Regions from separate parts of the Rhizobium sp. TRM95796 genome, predicted to be linked through region 2. Evidence: predicted binding sites of a transcription regulator. Region 2 holds the regulator's gene; each other region holds the start of a gene.
The links. The regulator LexA, encoded in region 2, represses DNA repair genes until DNA is damaged. The targets are predictions, from matches to a motif close to TGTTCNNNNTGTGTTCNG.
Positions count from the first base shown of each region.

Region 1 (4,211 bases), on a different contig from region 2:
CGCACCGGCCAGCGGCACACGACGCGCGACCTCGCCGCACAGATGGGCATGGCCTATGCCTATGGCGTGGAATTCCTCGAAATGGGTCTCGGCTCGGACACCGAGCGGGAATTCTGCTCCGATTCCTTCAACCTCAAGGGCTTCCACGGCAACGGCCTCCTCTCGGCGGCGCCCATTCGCGAGCCGTTTATGATCCGTCTCTGGGGCGAGCGTCTCTGGCGCGGCGATAGGGACCAGCCGCGCATCGGCGAACGTTGCGCCGTGGGCGGGCTGATCGACACCATATCCGGCCCCTTCGTGGCCGTCTCCGTTCATCTCGAAAGCGCGACGACAGCCGCCTATCGCGAACGACAAACGGCTGATATGATCGACCGGCTGGAGCAAGCCTTTCCCGACCTGCCGATCCTGATCGGCGGCGATCTCAACACCGGCAACCATGCCGGCGGTGATTTCGAGGCGGAAGGCCTGTTTGCGATGAGTGCTGCGCGCGGCTTCAGCCGCCATGGCGGCCCGCTCGACCAGATGACGACGCGACCCAGCCTGATCACCCGCTGGCCTGAACGGGTCATGAAGCTCGACTGGTTTCTGGCGCGCGGGCTCGAGATGTCGGAGACAGTCATCACGCCGTCGCTCAATCCTAAGGGACGGCCTCTTTCGGACCACGATCCGATCACCACGCGCATTCTGGGCTTTCTCTGAGGCTCGTCTTTCCTCCCTGCCGGCGGGCTTGCCAAGCGCCCGGCCGGGTCCTACATCTGGCCGGCTTTGATCATCCGGGGAGCGCCTTTTCATGGCTAAAATCAAGAACGTCGCCGTGCAGATGGACCATGTGTCCTCCATCAATATCGCCGGCGACTCCACTTTCGCCATGAGCCTGGAAGCGCAGGCGCGCGGCTACAGGCTGTTCCACTACACCCCGAACCAATTGTCGATGCGCGACGGCAAGATCTACGCCACCGTCGAGCCGATGGAGCTGCGCGACGTCAAGGGCGACCATTTCACGCTCGGCGAACCCGAACGTGTCGATCTCTCGACCATGGATGTGGTGCTCTTGCGCCAGGATCCGCCCTTCGACATGGCCTATATCACCTCGACGCATCTGCTCGAGCGCATTCACCCCAAGACGCTGGTGGTCAATGATCCCGCCTGGGTGCGCAATTCGCCGGAAAAGATTTTCGTCACCGAATTCGCCGATCTGATGCCGCAGACGCTGATCACCCGCGACGTCAAGGAAATCGCCCGCTTCCGCGAGGAGATGGGAGACATCATCCTCAAGCCGCTTTACGGCAATGGCGGCGCCGGCGTATTCCACTCCTCGCGAGACGACCGCAACTTCACGTCGCTGCTGGAAATGTTCGGCCAGATGTTCCGCGAACCCTTCATCGCCCAGCAATATCTGCCGGCGGTGCGCAAGGGCGACAAGCGCATCATCCTGATCGACGGCGAGGCGGTGGGCGCGATCAACCGCGTGCCGGCCGAGACGGATTCGCGCTCCAACATGCATGTCGGCGGCCGCGCCGAGCATACCGAACTCACCGCGCGCGAACAGGAGATCTGCGCCCGCATCGGGCCTGCGCTCCGCGAACGCGGCTTCCTGCTGGTCGGCATCGACGTGATCGGCGACTATATGACCGAGATCAACGTCACCTCGCCCACCGGCATCCGCGAGGTCCAGAAGTTCGGCGGCGCCGATATTGCCGCGCTGTTCTGGGACGCGGTGGAAAAGAAGCGCGGCTGATTCACGATTTTGTTTTGTCGCTCAACCGGTTGCAACCTGATTGCAGCCGGTGGGTGAAAGTCGACTCTATTTGTTCTTGTTTTATTCTGATTTCCGTGATTGACTGCAACCCTATGCCGAGGAAGGGCGATCTTCGCCTTTCCGGCGAGCAAGCGGGGGCGCGGGCAATATGGTGGCGAGGGTCAGCACAGTCGCATTCCAGGGCATCGAAGGGGTGCCGGTCGATGTCCAGGTCATGGTGGGGCCGGGCAAGCATGTGATGCAGATTGTCGGCCTGCCTGACAAGGCGGTGGCCGAAAGCCGGGAACGGGTGCAGGCTGCGCTGCATGCTTCGGGCCTGGCGCTTCCGCAGAAGAAAGTCACCGTCAACCTCGCGCCTGCCGACCTTCCCAAAGAAGGCAGCCACTTCGATCTGCCCATCGCGCTGGCGATGATGGCGGCGCTGGGCGCAATCCCGGCGGATGCCCTGCAGGACTACCTGATCCTCGGCGAACTCAATCTCGACGGCACGATTGCGCCGGTGGCGGGCGCGCTGCCGGCGGCGATCGCCGCCAACGCCATGGGCAAGGGACTGATATGCCCGCAGGACAGTGGCCCCGAAGCCGCCTGGGCCGGCGCCGAGATCGACATTCTCGCGCCGCGCAGCTTGGTCGGCCTCGCCAATCATTTCCGCGGCACGCAAGTGCTGTCACGGCCGCAGCCGGCGGTTCGGGCGCTGCCGGCCAACAGTCCCGATCTCGCCGACATCAAGGGACAGGAAAGCGCCAAGCGGGCGCTCGAAGTGGCGGCGGCTGGCGGCCATAATCTTTTGTTCGTCGGACCTCCCGGTTCGGGCAAGTCGATGCTCGCCCAACGCCTGGCCTCGATCCTGCCGCCGCTCGATTCGGCGGAACTGTTGGAAGTGTCGATGATCCATTCGATCGCCGGACAGCTCGCGGGCGGAAAATTGTCGGATCGGCGTCCGTTTCGCGCGCCGCATCACTCGGCCACCATGGCGGCGCTGGTCGGCGGCGGGCTACGCGCCAAGCCCGGCGAAGCGTCGCTCGCCCATCACGGCGTGCTGTTTCTCGATGAGCTGCCGGAGTTTCACCCACAGACGCTGGACGCGCTGCGCCAACCGCTGGAAACCGGCGAATGCGTCATCGCCCGCGCCAATCATCACGTCAGTTACCCGGCTAAGTTTCAACTGATCGCTGCGATGAACCCCTGCCGCTGCGGCATGGCCGGCGAACCGGGCCATACTTGCGCGCGGGGGCCGCGCTGCATGAGCGATTATCAGTCGCGGCTATCAGGCCCGTTGCTCGACCGCATCGATATCCGGATCGACGTGCCGGCTGTCAGCGCCACGGATCTCATCCGGCCCCGGCCGGCGGAGGCGAGCGCGGTGGTGGCTGCCCGCGTCTCCCGCGCCCGCGACCTGCAGCGCGACCGTTTCCTGGCGGCCGGCCTGCCGGAGATTGGCAGCAACGCCCGCTGCGCCACCGCGCTGATCGAGGCGATCGCCGAACCTGATCCCGCCGGCCTGCAACTTCTCCGCGACGCCGCCGACAAGATGAAATTTTCGGCGCGCGGCTATCACCGCATTTTGAAAGTGGCGCGCACGCTCGCCGATCTCGACGAGGCTCCACGCGTGGGCCGCATTCATCTCGCCGAGGCGATTTCCTACCGGATTGCCGGGACTGCGCTTCAGAACGCGGCCTGATCTATTCCGGTCGATTGATGACCGCTTCGATGTGGTGGCCGTCGGGATCGATGACGAAGGCCGCGAAATAGTGGGGACCGTAATGCGGCCGAAGTCCCGGGCCGCCATTATCGATGCCGCCATGGGCGATGGCTTCGGCGTGAAACTGTTCCACGCTCACGCGGCTCGGGGCGGCGAGAGCGAGATGGAAACCTGGACCTGGAGGGCTCGCGTCATGCGGCCTGAGTTTCAGGGCCAGTTTGTCGCTGCCGCCGGGCAATCCGTAACCAACCGCCTGATCGTCCTCGCCGGGACGGATATCCTCCCAAACGCGGATATATCCGAGCGGCCTGAGAGCGGCGTCATAGAACCGCGCTGCTTTGAGAATGTCTGCGACGCCCAGCGAAATGTGATGAAGCATCGGCCTTGCTCTTAGAGCGGCAGTGGCATGAAATATCGAAGCCGCAAAAGCACGGCTCCGATGTCTACAAAAAATCAGCCGCCCAGGCCTTCGAACAGGGCCGTCGACAGATAGCGTTCGGCAAAGGAGGGAATGATCACGACGATGTTCTTTCCGGCGTTTTCTTCGCGCTGGCCGACCTTGATGGCTGCGGTCAATGCGGCGCCCGAGGAGATGCCGACCGGCACGCCTTCGAGACGGGCGACGAGGCGAGCCTGGGCGAAGGCGTCCTCGTTGCTGACCGTGACGACCTCGTCATAGACGGACTTGTCGAGGATGGCGGGCGCGAAGCCGGCGCCGATGCCCTGGATCTTGTGCGGGCCCGGATTGCC
Region 1 is NZ_JAOXHE010000012.1:131,949-136,159, forward strand. Features, by position in the region: gene OCK01_RS22675 (endonuclease/exonuclease/phosphatase family protein) at 1-699, shown strand, start outside; gene gshB (glutathione synthase) at 791-1,738, shown strand; gene OCK01_RS22685 (YifB family Mg chelatase-like AAA ATPase) at 1,908-3,440, shown strand; gene OCK01_RS22690 (VOC family protein) at 3,442-3,840, opposite strand; gene cysK (cysteine synthase A) at 3,915-4,211, opposite strand, start outside.
Region 1: OCK01_RS22685 (YifB family Mg chelatase-like AAA ATPase) is a predicted target of LexA. The motif match lies at 1,810-1,827, and genes of this name have one in related genera.

Region 2 (4,211 bases):
GCCAACCTTCTTACGATGGCGGAACCCACCATGCCGCGATGGCCGGCCACCCAGACCTTTTTCCCGCTGAGCGAATACATCGGCCTCACGCTTCCTTCATCACGGTGGCGGTCTGCATGACCTTGAGGTCTTCATTGACCATTTCGCGGCAGAGTTCGCGCACCGGCGTCTCATGTCTCCAGCCGAGCTTGGTCTGCGCCTTGGTCGGATCGCCGATCAGGAGCTCGACTTCGGTCGGGCGGAAATAGCGCGGATCGATCTCGACCACGACCTTGCCGGTCAGCGTGTCGTAACCCTTCTCGTCGACGCCTTCGCCCTTCCATTCCAGATGAATGCCGACATCCTCGAAGGCCCAGGTGATGAACTGGCGGACTTCGGTGGTCTCGCCGGTGGCGAGCACGTAATCGTCTGCCTCTTCCTGCTGCAGCATCATCCACATGCCGCGGACATATTCGCGGGCATGGCCCCAGTCGCGCTTGGCGTCGATATTGCCGACATAGAGCTTTTCCTGCTTGCCGAGCCGGATGGCGGCGGCGGCGCGGGTGATCTTGCGGGTGACGAAGGTTTCGCCGCGCAGCGGGCTCTCATGGTTGAACAGGATGCCGTTGGAGGCGTGCATGCCATAGGCTTCGCGGTAGTTGACCACGATCCAGTAGGAGTAGAGTTTCGCGGCTGCGTAAGGCGAGCGCGGATAGAAAGGCGTCGTTTCGCGCTGCGGCACTTCCTGCACGAGACCGTAGAGTTCGGAGGTCGAAGCCTGGTAGAAGCGTGTCTTCTTCTCCATGCCGAGAATACGAATGGCTTCCAGCAGGCGCAACGTGCCGATGCCGTCCGCATTGGCGGTGTATTCCGGCGTCTCGAAGGACACGCGCACATGGCTCTGGGCGGCGAGATTGTAAATCTCGTCCGGCTGGGCTTCCTGGACGATGCGGATCAGGTTGGTCGAGTCCGTCATATCGCCGTAATGCAGGATGAAGCGCTGGTCGGCCTCATGCGGATCCTGATAGATGTTCTCGATGCGGCTCGTATTGAAGGAGGAGGAGCGGCGCTTGATGCCGTGGACAATGTAGCCCTTGCTCAGCAGGAGTTCCGCGAGATAGGCTCCGTCCTGGCCGGTGATGCCGGTTACCAGCGCTACCTTCTTCTTGTTGTCGCTCAATGCAGTCTCCCAGAAACAGTGTGATGGCGCAGATGCGCCGCCAGAGCCGCTAAGCAGGGATTCTGGCGGTAAAATGTCAAGCACGACGACTGCTGAAATTCGTCGACAAGAACATTCGTCAGGCGGCCCCATTTAACAAAAAAGAGGCCGTACGACGCTTTGCATATTCAAATGCGCGAGAAACTGCAACGGTTCCGAAAGAAGTCGAGCCGCTATGGATAACAACCGAAAAAACGACGCCGGCCGTCTCCGGCTCTCTCAGTGATAGCGACGAATGAGGCCGACCAGTTTACCCTGCACCTTCACTCTGTCGGGGCCAAAAATGCGTGTTTCATAGGCTGGATTGGCCGCCTCGAGGGCAATGGACGCTCCCTTGCGGCGAAAGCGCTTGAGCGTAGCTTCCTCGTCGTCGACCAGAGCGACGACGATATCGCCGGGACTTGCGGTCGAGCCATTGCGGATGATGACCGTGTCGCCGTCGAGAATGCCGGCCTCGATCATCGAGTCGCCTCGAACCTCGAGCGCATAATGTTCGCCAGCGCCCAGCATCGACATCGGCACCGCGATGTCGTGCGTGATGTTCTGTATCGCGGAGATCGGCACGCCCGCTGCAATCCGACCCATCACGGGCACGGTTACGCTTGAGCCCGTCTCGTCATTGGCCGCCGCTTTCGGCGCTGTCTGCGGCTGCTGCTTTCCGAGAGAGCCCTCGATCACGCTCGGGGAGAAACCTCGCGCCGCCGGCGGCCTGAGGCTCGGCGAATAGGCCTCCGGAAGTTTGATGACTTCCAGCGCTCGCGCCCGGTTTGGAAGTCTCCGGATGAAACCTCGTTCCTCGAGCGCGGTGATCAATCGATGAATGCCGGATTTCGAGGCGAGATCCAGCGCATCCTTCATTTCGTCGAAGGACGGGGGCACACCCGATTCCTTCATGCGCTCATGAATGAACAGCAGTAATTCCTGTTGTTTTCTGGTCAGCATCGGCGCGCCCCCGGGAATCGCACAAGAAACAAATCTGGAACAGACGGTATCTGTTCTTTTTATGTTCTGCAAGCGTTTTCCCGGATGCTGGGTGCGGGGTTCCCCGGGTTAAGCCGGGCCCGAGCGAATACCGCCCGGGACGACCTCCGACGCATGGCGCGCCGAAGGCCGATGGGATTTCTACTGGGCGGTGGTGTCGGTCTGGCAGTTGGTGCCGGAAGTCGCGGCGTCGTCGCGGCAGTTTTGCGATGTGCTGGTGGGGTCGTTGTTGTCGCCGGCGCCGCTTTTTCCAGCTTGGCCGCTCTGAGCGCCGGAATTTGCCCCGCCATTGTTGTTGTCCTGCGCCAGGCTGACGCCTGAAAGGCTGGCGAGCGCGAGCGCGGAAGCGAGCGAGAGGTTGACGAGTCTTTTCATCGGGTGTCTCCTTGGGAATGTCCGCTCTTCGGCGGCATATTCGTAACCGCGTCGACGCCGATTCGTTTCCGGTGCGACATAAGAAAACGTCTCGCGGCTTGTCTTCCGTCGCCGACCCGTGCGAGAGGCGCGGCAACAGAAAGGCATCGCCCATGCGCCCGCTCGATCACCTCGTGCTGCCCGTCGCCGATTTGATCACGGCGAGGCAGCGTCTTTCCGCGCTCGGCTTCACGGTCGCTCCAGACGGACTGCATCCGTTCGGCACCGGCAATTGCTGCGTCTATTTCGCCGATCAGACGTTTTTGGAGCCGCTCGCGATCATCGACCGAGATGGCTATGAAAACGCCGCCGCAGCCGGCAACCGCTTCGTTCTCGGCGATCGCACCTTTCGGGACGCGCGCGGCGCCGAGGGCTTTTCGGCGGTCGTCTATGGAACAGCGGACGCCGCTTCGGACCACGTCGCCTTCGCGGAGAACGGGTGTTCGGCCGGAAAGATGCTGGATTTTTCGCGGTCGATGGTGTTGCCGGATGGAAGCAGCGGGGTGGCAGGTTTTCGCTTGGCCTTCGCCGGGGCCGATCCCGCCGGCGGCGTCTTCGCCTTCACCTGCCAGCGCATCAACGTTCCCCCGAACGGTCGGACGACGCTGACCGACCATGACAACGGCGTACTCGGCATCCGCGAGGCGGTCTTCGTGCATCGGCATCCGCACGACGTCTCGTCATTTCTCCGGGTGGTGACATGTGGCGACGCGACCGTCTCGGCGAGCGGCGATGGCCTGTCTTTCGCGAGCGCGCGACTGACCGTCTTGACGCCGGCGGCATTTGTGGACACCTATGGCCTCGAATTGCATGAGGATGCCGGCTTGACGGGTGGTCTCATCATGTTCTCGGTGGCATCGATGGTCGAACTCGACACGATATTGACGCGTGCGGGCATCGGCTATTTCAGGCGCGGACCCCTGCGGCTCGTACCGCCCTTGGCGGGGCAGGGCGTCGCGTTCGCATTTTCGGAGGTATGACTCATGACCGCTAACAACAGCACCGTGACGGTGGGCGAAGGCTCCCGCAAGGTCTCGTTTTCCAATTCCGGCCGACTGTCGATCATCGCTGGTCCCTGCCAAATGGAAAGCCGCGACCACGCCTTCATGATCGCCGGCAAACTCGTCGAACTCGCCGATGCGCTCGGCATCGGCCTGGTGTACAAATCCTCCTTCGACAAGGCCAATCGCACCTCGCTGACCGGCAAGCGCGGCATCGGGCTGGAAAAGGCCATGGAAGTCTTCGCAGATCTCAAGGCCGAATACGGCTTTCCGGTGCTGACCGACATCCATACGGAAGAGCAGTGCGCGCTCGTGTCGCCCACGGTCGACATCCTGCAGATCCCGGCTTTCCTCTGCCGCCAGACGGACCTGCTCGTGGCCGCCGCCAAGACCGGCCGGGCGATCAACGTCAAGAAGGGGCAGTTTCTCGCGCCTTGGGACATGAAGAACGTGCTGGCCAAGATCAACGGCAGCGGCAATCCCAATGCGCTGCTCTGCGAACGCGGCGCTTCTTTCGGCTACAACACGCTGGTCTCCGACATGCGCTCGCTGCCGATCATGGCCGCCATGGGCGCGCCGGTAATCTTCGACGCGACCCATTCGGTGCAGCAGCCGGG
Region 2 is NZ_JAOXHE010000001.1:137,196-141,406, reverse strand. Features, by position in the region: gene fcl (GDP-L-fucose synthase) at 1-80, opposite strand, end outside; gene gmd (GDP-mannose 4,6-dehydratase) at 86-1,159, opposite strand; gene lexA (transcriptional repressor LexA) at 1,418-2,140, opposite strand; gene OCK01_RS00720 (hypothetical protein) at 2,321-2,554, opposite strand; gene OCK01_RS00715 (VOC family protein) at 2,707-3,573, shown strand; gene kdsA (3-deoxy-8-phosphooctulonate synthase) at 3,577-4,211, shown strand, end outside.

Region 3 (4,211 bases), on a different contig from region 2:
AGCGGGATCATTATCTGGGTCATGGGCGCTCCATCGTCACGTCGCTCGCGCTGTACACGGCCTCCGATCAAAGTCCAAGCCGGAACGCGGCGCCTTCGCCCTTGTTTGGCGCCTGCGCCAGCGATAGAGCTAGCGCAGCCAGCATGAAGGAGGAGCGCCATGTCCGGTCAACACGAGAGACGTCGTCTGCGGTCGCAGGACTGGTTCGACAATCCCGACCATATCGACATGACCGCGCTCTATCTCGAGCGTTTCATGAATTACGGCGTGACGCCCGAGGAATTGCGCTCCGGCAAGCCGATCATCGGCATCGCGCAGTCAGGCAGCGATCTCACCCCCTGCAATCGCCACCATGTCGATCTCGCCAAACGGGTGCGCGACGGCATCCGGGACGCCGGCGGCATTCCGATTGAATTTCCGACCCATCCGATCTTCGAAAACTGCAAGCGCCCGACGGCGGCGCTCGACCGCAACCTCGCTTATCTCGGCCTGGTCGAAGTGCTCTACGGCTATCCGCTCGACGGGGTCGTGCTGACGACCGGCTGCGATAAGACGACGCCCTCGGCGATCATGGCGGCCTCCACGGTCGATATTCCCGCCATCGTGCTCTCGGGCGGGCCGATGCTCGATGGCTGGCATGAGGGGGAATTAGCGGGCTCCGGCACGGTGATCTGGCGCATGCGGCGCAAATACGCAGCCGGCGAAATCGATCGTGAGGAATTCCTGCAGGCCGCGCTCGATTCCGCCCCGTCGATCGGCCATTGCAACACGATGGGCACGGCCTCGACCATGAATGCGCTCGCCGAAGCGCTCGGCCTGTCGCTGACAGGTTGCGGCGCGATCCCCGCCGCCTATCGCGAGCGCGGCCAGATGGCCTATCGCACCGGCCGGCGCGCCGTCGAGATCGTCTGGGAGGACCTCAAGCCGTCCGACATCCTGACGCGCGACGCCTTCCTGAACGCGATCAAGGTCAATTCCGCCATCGGAGGCTCGACCAACGCCCAGCCGCATCTCGCCGCCATGGCCAAGCATGCCGGCGTCGAACTCCATCCCGAGGACTGGCAGGTTCACGGTTTCGACATCCCGCTGCTCGCCAATGTCCAGCCGGCGGGCGCCTATCTCGGCGAGCGCTATCACCGCGCCGGCGGTACGCCGGCGATCATGTGGGAGCTGATGCAGGCCGGCAAGCTGGCCGGCGACTGTCGCACCATCACCGGCAAGGCCATGGCTGAGAATCTGGAGGGACGCGAAGCCGTAGACCGCGAGGTGATCAAGCCATTTGCCGCGCCGCTCAAGGACCGCGCCGGCTTCCTGGTGCTCAAGGGCAATCTGTTCGATTTCGCCATCATGAAAATGAGCGTGGTGTCGGAGGATTTCCGCAGCCGCTATCTCTCCGAGCCGGGCCGCGAAGGCGTGTTCGAGGGCAAGGCCGTGGTGTTCGACGGCTCCGAAGATTATCACGCCCGGATCAACGATCCCGCTCTCGATATCGACGAGCGCACGATTCTCGTGATCCGCGGCGCGGGTCCCCTGGGCTGGCCGGGATCGGCGGAGGTGGTCAACATGCAGCCGCCGGATCATATCCTCAAGCGCGGAATCAAGAGCCTGCCGACCATCGGCGACGGGCGCCAGTCCGGCACCGCCGACAGTCCCTCGATCCTCAACGCCTCGCCCGAAAGCGCCGCCGGCGGTGGGCTCGCCTGGGTGCGCACCGGCGACGTCATCCGCATCGACTTCAATCAGGGTCTCTGCGACATGCTGGTGGATGAGGCCGAGATCGCCAAACGCAAGCAGGACGGCATTCCAAAAGTTCCCCCGGACGCAACTCCCTGGCAGCGGCTCTACCGCCAAACCGTGACTCAATTGTCCGACGGCGCGGTGATCGACGGCGCGGCGGACTTCCGCCAGATCGCCAAGACGCCGCCCCGGCACAATCACTGATCCATCGTTTTCGCCGATCCGGCTTATCGAAGCCTGCGTAGAAAAACGCAGGCTTTCGACACGGCTTGCATTTTAGGTCTTTAGAACATAAAGTGAACGCATGGTTCAGCTCAAGATTCGGGACAAGCTGGCGATCCTCTCGGACGCCGCGAAATATGACGCCTCCTGCGCCTCCTCCGGAACGACCAAGCGCAATTCGGCTGATGGCAAGGGGCTCGGCTCCACCGAAAGCATGGGTATATGCCACGCTTATGCGCCGGATGGACGCTGTATCTCGCTGCTCAAGATCCTGATGACCAATTTCTGCATCTATGATTGCGCCTATTGCATCAACCGGGCGTCGTCGAATGTGCAGCGGGCGCGGTTCACGCCCGACGAAGTGGTCTGGCTGACGATCGAATTCTATCGCCGCAATTATATCGAGGGCCTGTTCCTGTCCTCCGGCATCATCAAATCGCCCGACGACACGATGGCGGATATGGTGCGCATCGCACGCGACCTGCGTCAGGTTCACAATTTCCGCGGCTATATCCACCTCAAGACCATTCCGGACGCCGCCCCCGCTTTGGTGGAGGAGGCGGGGCTCTTCGCCGACCGCCTGTCGATCAATATCGAATTGCCGCAGGACCAGTCCGTGACGCGCTATGCGCCGCAGAAGAGCCCGGTGTCGATTCGCAAATCCATGGCCGATCTTCGGCTCAAGATCGACGAACATTCCGAACCCAGCCCGATCACCAAGAAGAAGAAGCGCTTCACGCCGGCTGGCCAGAGCACGCAGATGATCATCGGCGCCGACGCCAGCACGGACGAGGATATTCTCGTGCGCAGCGAAAGCCTTTATTCCGGCTACCAGCTGCGCCGCGTCTATTATTCCGCCTTCAGCCCGATTCCGGATTCGTCGTCCGCGCTGCCCCTGATAAAGCCGCCGCTGATCCGCGAGCACCGGCTTTACCAGGCCGATTGGCTGACTCGTTTCTACGGCTTCTCCGCCCGCGAGATCATGTCGGCGCAGCCGGGCGGCATGCTGGATCTCGGCCTCGATCCCAAGCTCGCCTGGGCGCTCGCCAATCGCGGCGCCTTTCCCGTCGACGTCAACAAGGCGGGCAAGGAGACGCTGCTGCGCGTGCCCGGCTTCGGCTCCAAATCCGTCGGACGCATCCTCACGTCGCGGCGGGTCAAGTCGCTGCGCTATGACGACCTCGTGCGGCTCGGCGCGGTGATGAGCAAGGCCCGGCCCTTCATCTCCTGTGTCGACTGGAACCCGCGTGGGCTCACCGATTCCGAGGGCCTCAAGGCGCGATTCCAGCCGGCGCCGCAACAATTGTCGCTGTTCTGATGGTTTCCGTCATCCTGCCGAAACTGGGCTTTGCCGAGGCCTGGCGGAGCGAAGCGCGCACGCTGTTGCTGAAGGGCGCGCCACCCGAGGTCGTGTCCTGGCGCGTGGAAGGCGAGGGCGGCGATCTCTTCGGCGGCTTCGATATGGCGGATGAGGCGAGATACACGCCTATTCAGGAGCCGCGCATTCCCGCGGCTTTCCTGCCGCTCGCCGAGGCCGCGCTCTGCCATTCCGGTCCGGAGCGTTTCAGCCTGCCTTACCGCCTGCTGTTTCGGCTGCAGGCGGATCGCAGCATCCTGCAGGATCGGTCCGACCGCGATGTCGCGGCGCTCATGGCGATGGAGAAATCCGTCCGGCGCGACAGCCACAAGATGAAGGCTTTCGTCCGCTTCCGCGAAGTCGGAGGGGAGGGAGACCGACGGCGCTTCGTCGCCTGGTTCGAGCCCGACCATTTCATTCTGGAGCGCACCGCGCCCTTCTTCGCACGCCGCTTCGCCGATATGGACTGGATGATCGTGACGCCCGGCGCCGCGGCTCTGTTTCTCGATGGCGCCTTGTCCATCTCGCCCTGCGAGGGCCGGCCCGATATGCCTGACGACGCAGCCGACGATCTCTGGCGCACCTATTATCGCAACATCTTCAATCCCGCCCGCCTGAAGGTGAAGGCGATGAAGAGCGAAATGCCGGTCAAATACTGGAAGAACCTTCCGGAAGCCCGGCTCATTCCCGAACTCATCGCCGGCGCCGAACGGCAGGTGCAGGAAATGCGCGCGGCCATGCCGACGCTGCCGTCGCCGCGCGCCGAGCGCATTTTGAGCCGCGTGGGACAAGTCGACATGCCCGACAGGGAAAAGGTTCCCGACACTCTGGAGGAAGCGAAGTCGCAGGCGCGTCATTGCACACGTTGCGGGCTTTATTGCAACGCCACTCAGAC
Region 3 is NZ_JAOXHE010000004.1:145,229-149,439, forward strand. Features, by position in the region: gene ybgC (tol-pal system-associated acyl-CoA thioesterase) at 1-23, opposite strand, end outside; gene OCK01_RS09460 (IlvD/Edd family dehydratase) at 160-1,941, shown strand; gene OCK01_RS09465 (putative DNA modification/repair radical SAM protein) at 2,042-3,277, shown strand; gene OCK01_RS09470 (UdgX family uracil-DNA binding protein) at 3,277-4,211, shown strand, end outside.
Region 3: OCK01_RS09465 (putative DNA modification/repair radical SAM protein) is a predicted target of LexA. The motif match lies at 2,023-2,040, and genes of this name have one in related genera.

Region 4 (4,211 bases), on a different contig from region 2:
CGCCTCCCCCGCCTGACCGACGAGATCCACGCCTTCGGCGACCTGGGTCGAGGAACGCGAAATCTGCTCCTTGATCTCCTTGGCCGCGGCGGCGGAGCGCTGGGCGAGCTCGCGCACCTCCTGCGCCACGACCGCGAAGCCCTTGCCGCTTTCGCCGGCGCGGGCCGCCTCGACGCCGGCGTTCAGCGCCAAGAGATTGGTCTGGAAGGCGATCTCGTCGATGACGCCGATGATCTTGGTGATTTCGCTCGAGGATTTTTCGATGCCGCTCATGGCGTCGATGGCGCGGGCGACGATCTGGTCTGAACTGTTGGCGTCGGAACTGACCGTCGAGACGCGATTGGCGGCCTCGCGCGCGCCTTCCGCCGTCTGGCGGACGGTGACCGACAATTCGTCGATCGCCGCGGACGTCTCTTCGAGATTGGCGGCCTGACGCTCGGTGCGGAGCGCAAGCTCGCCGGAGGCGCGACGGATCTCGTCCTTCGACGCCCCGATGTCCGAGCTCTTGCGATTGACCTTCGACATCGCCCCTTCGAGCTTGGACAAGGATCTGTTGAGGTTGAGCCTGAGCGAATCGTATTTGGCGCCGAGATCGCCGCAGCGGACCGTCAGATCGCCGGTCGCCAATTGCTCCATCGTGTCGCCGATCTCATAGATCACCCGCTGCAGCGCCTCGGCCTCCTGATGCTCGCGCTCGACATTGGCCTCACGTTCGGCGGCGAGTTCCTGCTGCTGGCGCGCCTCGCGCTCGGCGAGGTCGTGGCGCTCACGGATCTTGGTCTGCAGCGCCGCCGTCGCCTGCGCCATCATGCCGATTTCGTTGGAGAGGCCGGCGTGAGGCACGGAAATGGCGGTGTTTTCGTCAGCTACTTCGCCGAGGGCCTTTCGAACCTCTTCGAGGGGTTTGGTGATAGACCGCATGATGACATAGGCCAGCGCCGCGCCGAGCGCGAAAATTGCCAGCATGACGCCGACCGCCTTGGCGATCATGGCGTTCACCTGTGCGTCGAGATCGTCGACATAAAGACCGGTGACGACGACCAGCTTCCAGGGCTCGAAGGCGAGCGCATAGGCGCTCTTGCGGAAGAAGGCGTCCTTTGGCTCGCCGGGCTTGGACGCATCGAAATCGGTGCGCCCGCCGCCCGCCTGGCCCAGCTTCAGCAGTTCCTCTCGGTAGAGCTTGCCCTTGGGATCCGGCTTGCCGCGCAGATTCTTGCCGACCTTGTCCTTGTCGTAATGGAAGGCCATGTTGAGATCGTAGTCATAGGCGAAGAAATATCCGTCGGGCGAATATTTCATGCCGTTGACGATCTGATAGGCCTGGGCGCGGGCCTCTTCTTCCGTCAATTCCCCGGCGAGTTGGCGCTCGTGGAACTGCTTGAGAATGGAGACGGCGGACTCCGTCTCGGTCCGCAGCATTTCATAGCGTTCATGATAGACGGCGTCTGCGGCGGCGCGGATCTCGAAGGTCACCGCCACGGCGAACGCCGCCATCAGCGCGAAAACCAGCAGGTAGAGTTTATGCGCAATCTTCAGGTTGATCATCAGGCCCCCTCGGCGTCCCAAACCGCGCGGAAACAGGACGGTCTCCGGCGTTTGTCCCCAAATTTAGGGGATTACGCTTAAGCATCCCCTAACTTTAGCGCGCCGATCACCGAATTCCCGCGCGTCGCTCAACGCTCGGCCTTGGCCCGACCTTTCAGAACCGCGGCCGGAATCAACTCCGTCCGCAATCGGAGCCGCGGCGCATTCCGGGCGAACCGCGCCAAATCGACGCCCGCGTCCAGCGCGGCGAGCAAATCGCGCTTCTGCACCAGAAGACCGTATTCGAATGGCTTGCCTGGTTGCGCGATGCGCCGGAACCAGGGTTGACGATGGCGACGCGAGGCCGAAAACCGGGCCGCCTTTCCGCCGATCGCGGCATATTCCAGCACTTCCTCAACCCAACCATTTTGCGGCCGGGCGCCGGGTTCGAGGAAGAGCAACCACTCGCCTCGCGCGCGACGCACGGTGTCGGAAAGCGTCCAGCTCTGCAGATATTTGCAGCCCGCGGCGTCGGCGAGCCGGGCGGTGCCATCCTGCGACCCCCTGTCGAGCACGATGACTTCGCTGACGACGCCGTCGACCGCGCCCGAAACGAGCACGGAGAGGGTATAGGCGAGCTCTGGCTCGCTGTTCTCGCATTCCAACATCACCGTCAGCATGGCCTAGCTTTACCGAAAGCCGCGCGCGATTGCCAGCCGCATTTTGTTCTTGCATTGTTCTCCTTTTCACGATAGGAAAATTGTCATCAGGCGGTCAGCTGACCGCGCCGGAGAAGCCCAATGATCAATCTGTCCCTTTCGCGGCAGGCTGCCTTCCAGCCTGCCAACACGGCGGAGCTTGCCGATGGACTGCTCAAGGAAAGCGGTGTGAGGATCGACATCGACCGCCGTCGCGGCCGCGGCGCGGGCCTCAATCCGGCGGGCCGTTTCGAGTCGAAGGAGCGCGAGGCGCTGGACGACGGCTGGCAGACGCTCGAAAGCCTGGAGCCGTTCCGCACCGAGGTTCAGGTCGAGAAGCCGCGCAGCATCATCACGCGCAACGACAGCCCCGACGTGCCGTTCGACCGCTCGATCAATCCCTATCGGGGCTGCGAGCATGGCTGCGTCTATTGCTTCGCCCGGCCGAGCCACGACTATATGGGCCTGTCGGCGGGCCTTGATTTCGAGGCCAAACTCTTCGCCAAGCCGGATGCGGCGCGGCTTCTCGAACGGGAGCTGTCGAAGCCCGGCTACAAACCGAAGACGATCGCCATCGGCACCAATACCGACCCCTATCAGCCGATCGAAAAGGAATGGCGCATCATGCGGCAGATCCTCGAAGTCCTGTCGACGGCCAATCATCCGGTCTCGATCGTGACCAAGTCGGCCTTGGTGATGCGCGATATCGACCTGCTGTCGAAGATGGCCGAAAAGGGCTTGGCGAAAGTCGCGCTGTCGGTGACGACGCTCGATCGCAAGCTCGCCCGGCTGATGGAGCCGCGCGCCTCGACCCCGACGCGGCGACTGGAGGCGATCCGGGCCTTGACCGAAGCGGGCGTTCCCACAGCCGTGCTGGCCGCGCCGATGATCCCGGCGCTCAACGATCACGAACTCGAACGCATTCTCGACGCCGCGGCCGCCGCCGGGGCCAGGGAAGCCAATTACATCCTGCTGCGCCTGCCCTTCGAAGTCAGCCCGTTGTTTCGCGATTGGCTGCTGCGCAACTATCCGGATCGCTACCGGCACGTGATGAACCTGGTGCGCTCCATGCGCGGCGGAAAGGACTACGACGCCGAATTCGGCAAACGCATGAAGGGCGCCGGTCCCTATGCCTGGCAACTGCATCGGAGGTTCGAACTCGCCGCCAAGAAGCTCGATCTCAGGCGGCGCGGCATTCAGCTGAACACCGATCTCTTCGTGCCTCCGTCCGGCTATGGGGTGCAACTGAGCCTCCTCTAGTTCTCAGTATCGGATGCTGGGCCCGGCATGTCCCTGAAGCCGGACCCAGCGTCGACCAGCGCCCTCCGTCGAACCGCAACGACGGATGGCGCCCGCAAGCATCCCGGGCCGCCGCCCTCGATCCGGGACTTGCGGGGAATCGGCGGGATATGCCACAAACCCCGCATGACGCGTCCCGCCGATTCCCTACCTTTCTTGTTTGAAGACGTCGCCCCGACTTTCGCGATCGAGGAAGCGTTGATGCGCGACGGCTACGACCGCATCGTCGGCCTCGACGAGGTCGGCCGCGGACCGCTCGCGGGACCCGTGGTCGCTTGCGCGGTTGTGCTCGACCGCGCCCGTATTCCGACCGGCCTGAACGACTCCAAACAACTCTCGCTCTCCGAACGCGAGAGGCTCTATGCGGAGATCCTGGGAAGCGCCGAGGTCGCCATCGCCTCGGTCAGCGCCTTGGGAATCGACCGGACGGACATTCGCAAGGCGAGCCTCGAAGCCATGCGGCGGGCGACCCTTTCTCTGTACAGGCGGCCCGATTTCGCAGTCATCGACGGCCGCGACGTTCCCCCCGGCCTGCCCTGCCCCGGCAAGGCCTTCGTCAAGGGCGATTCCCGCTCGGTCTCGATCGCCGCGGCGTCGATCGTCGCCAAAGTCACCCGCGACCGGATGATGGAGGCGGCGGCGCATTCTCATCCGGGCTACGGCTTCGAGAAGCATGCGGGCTACGCCACC
Region 4 is NZ_JAOXHE010000005.1:135,135-139,345, reverse strand. Features, by position in the region: gene OCK01_RS12045 (methyl-accepting chemotaxis protein) at 1-1,545, opposite strand, end outside; gene OCK01_RS12040 (glycosyl transferase) at 1,674-2,204, opposite strand; gene OCK01_RS12035 (PA0069 family radical SAM protein) at 2,325-3,482, shown strand; gene OCK01_RS12030 (ribonuclease HII) at 3,648-4,211, shown strand, end outside.
Region 4: OCK01_RS12035 (PA0069 family radical SAM protein) is a predicted target of LexA. The motif match lies at 2,249-2,266, and genes of this name have one in related genera.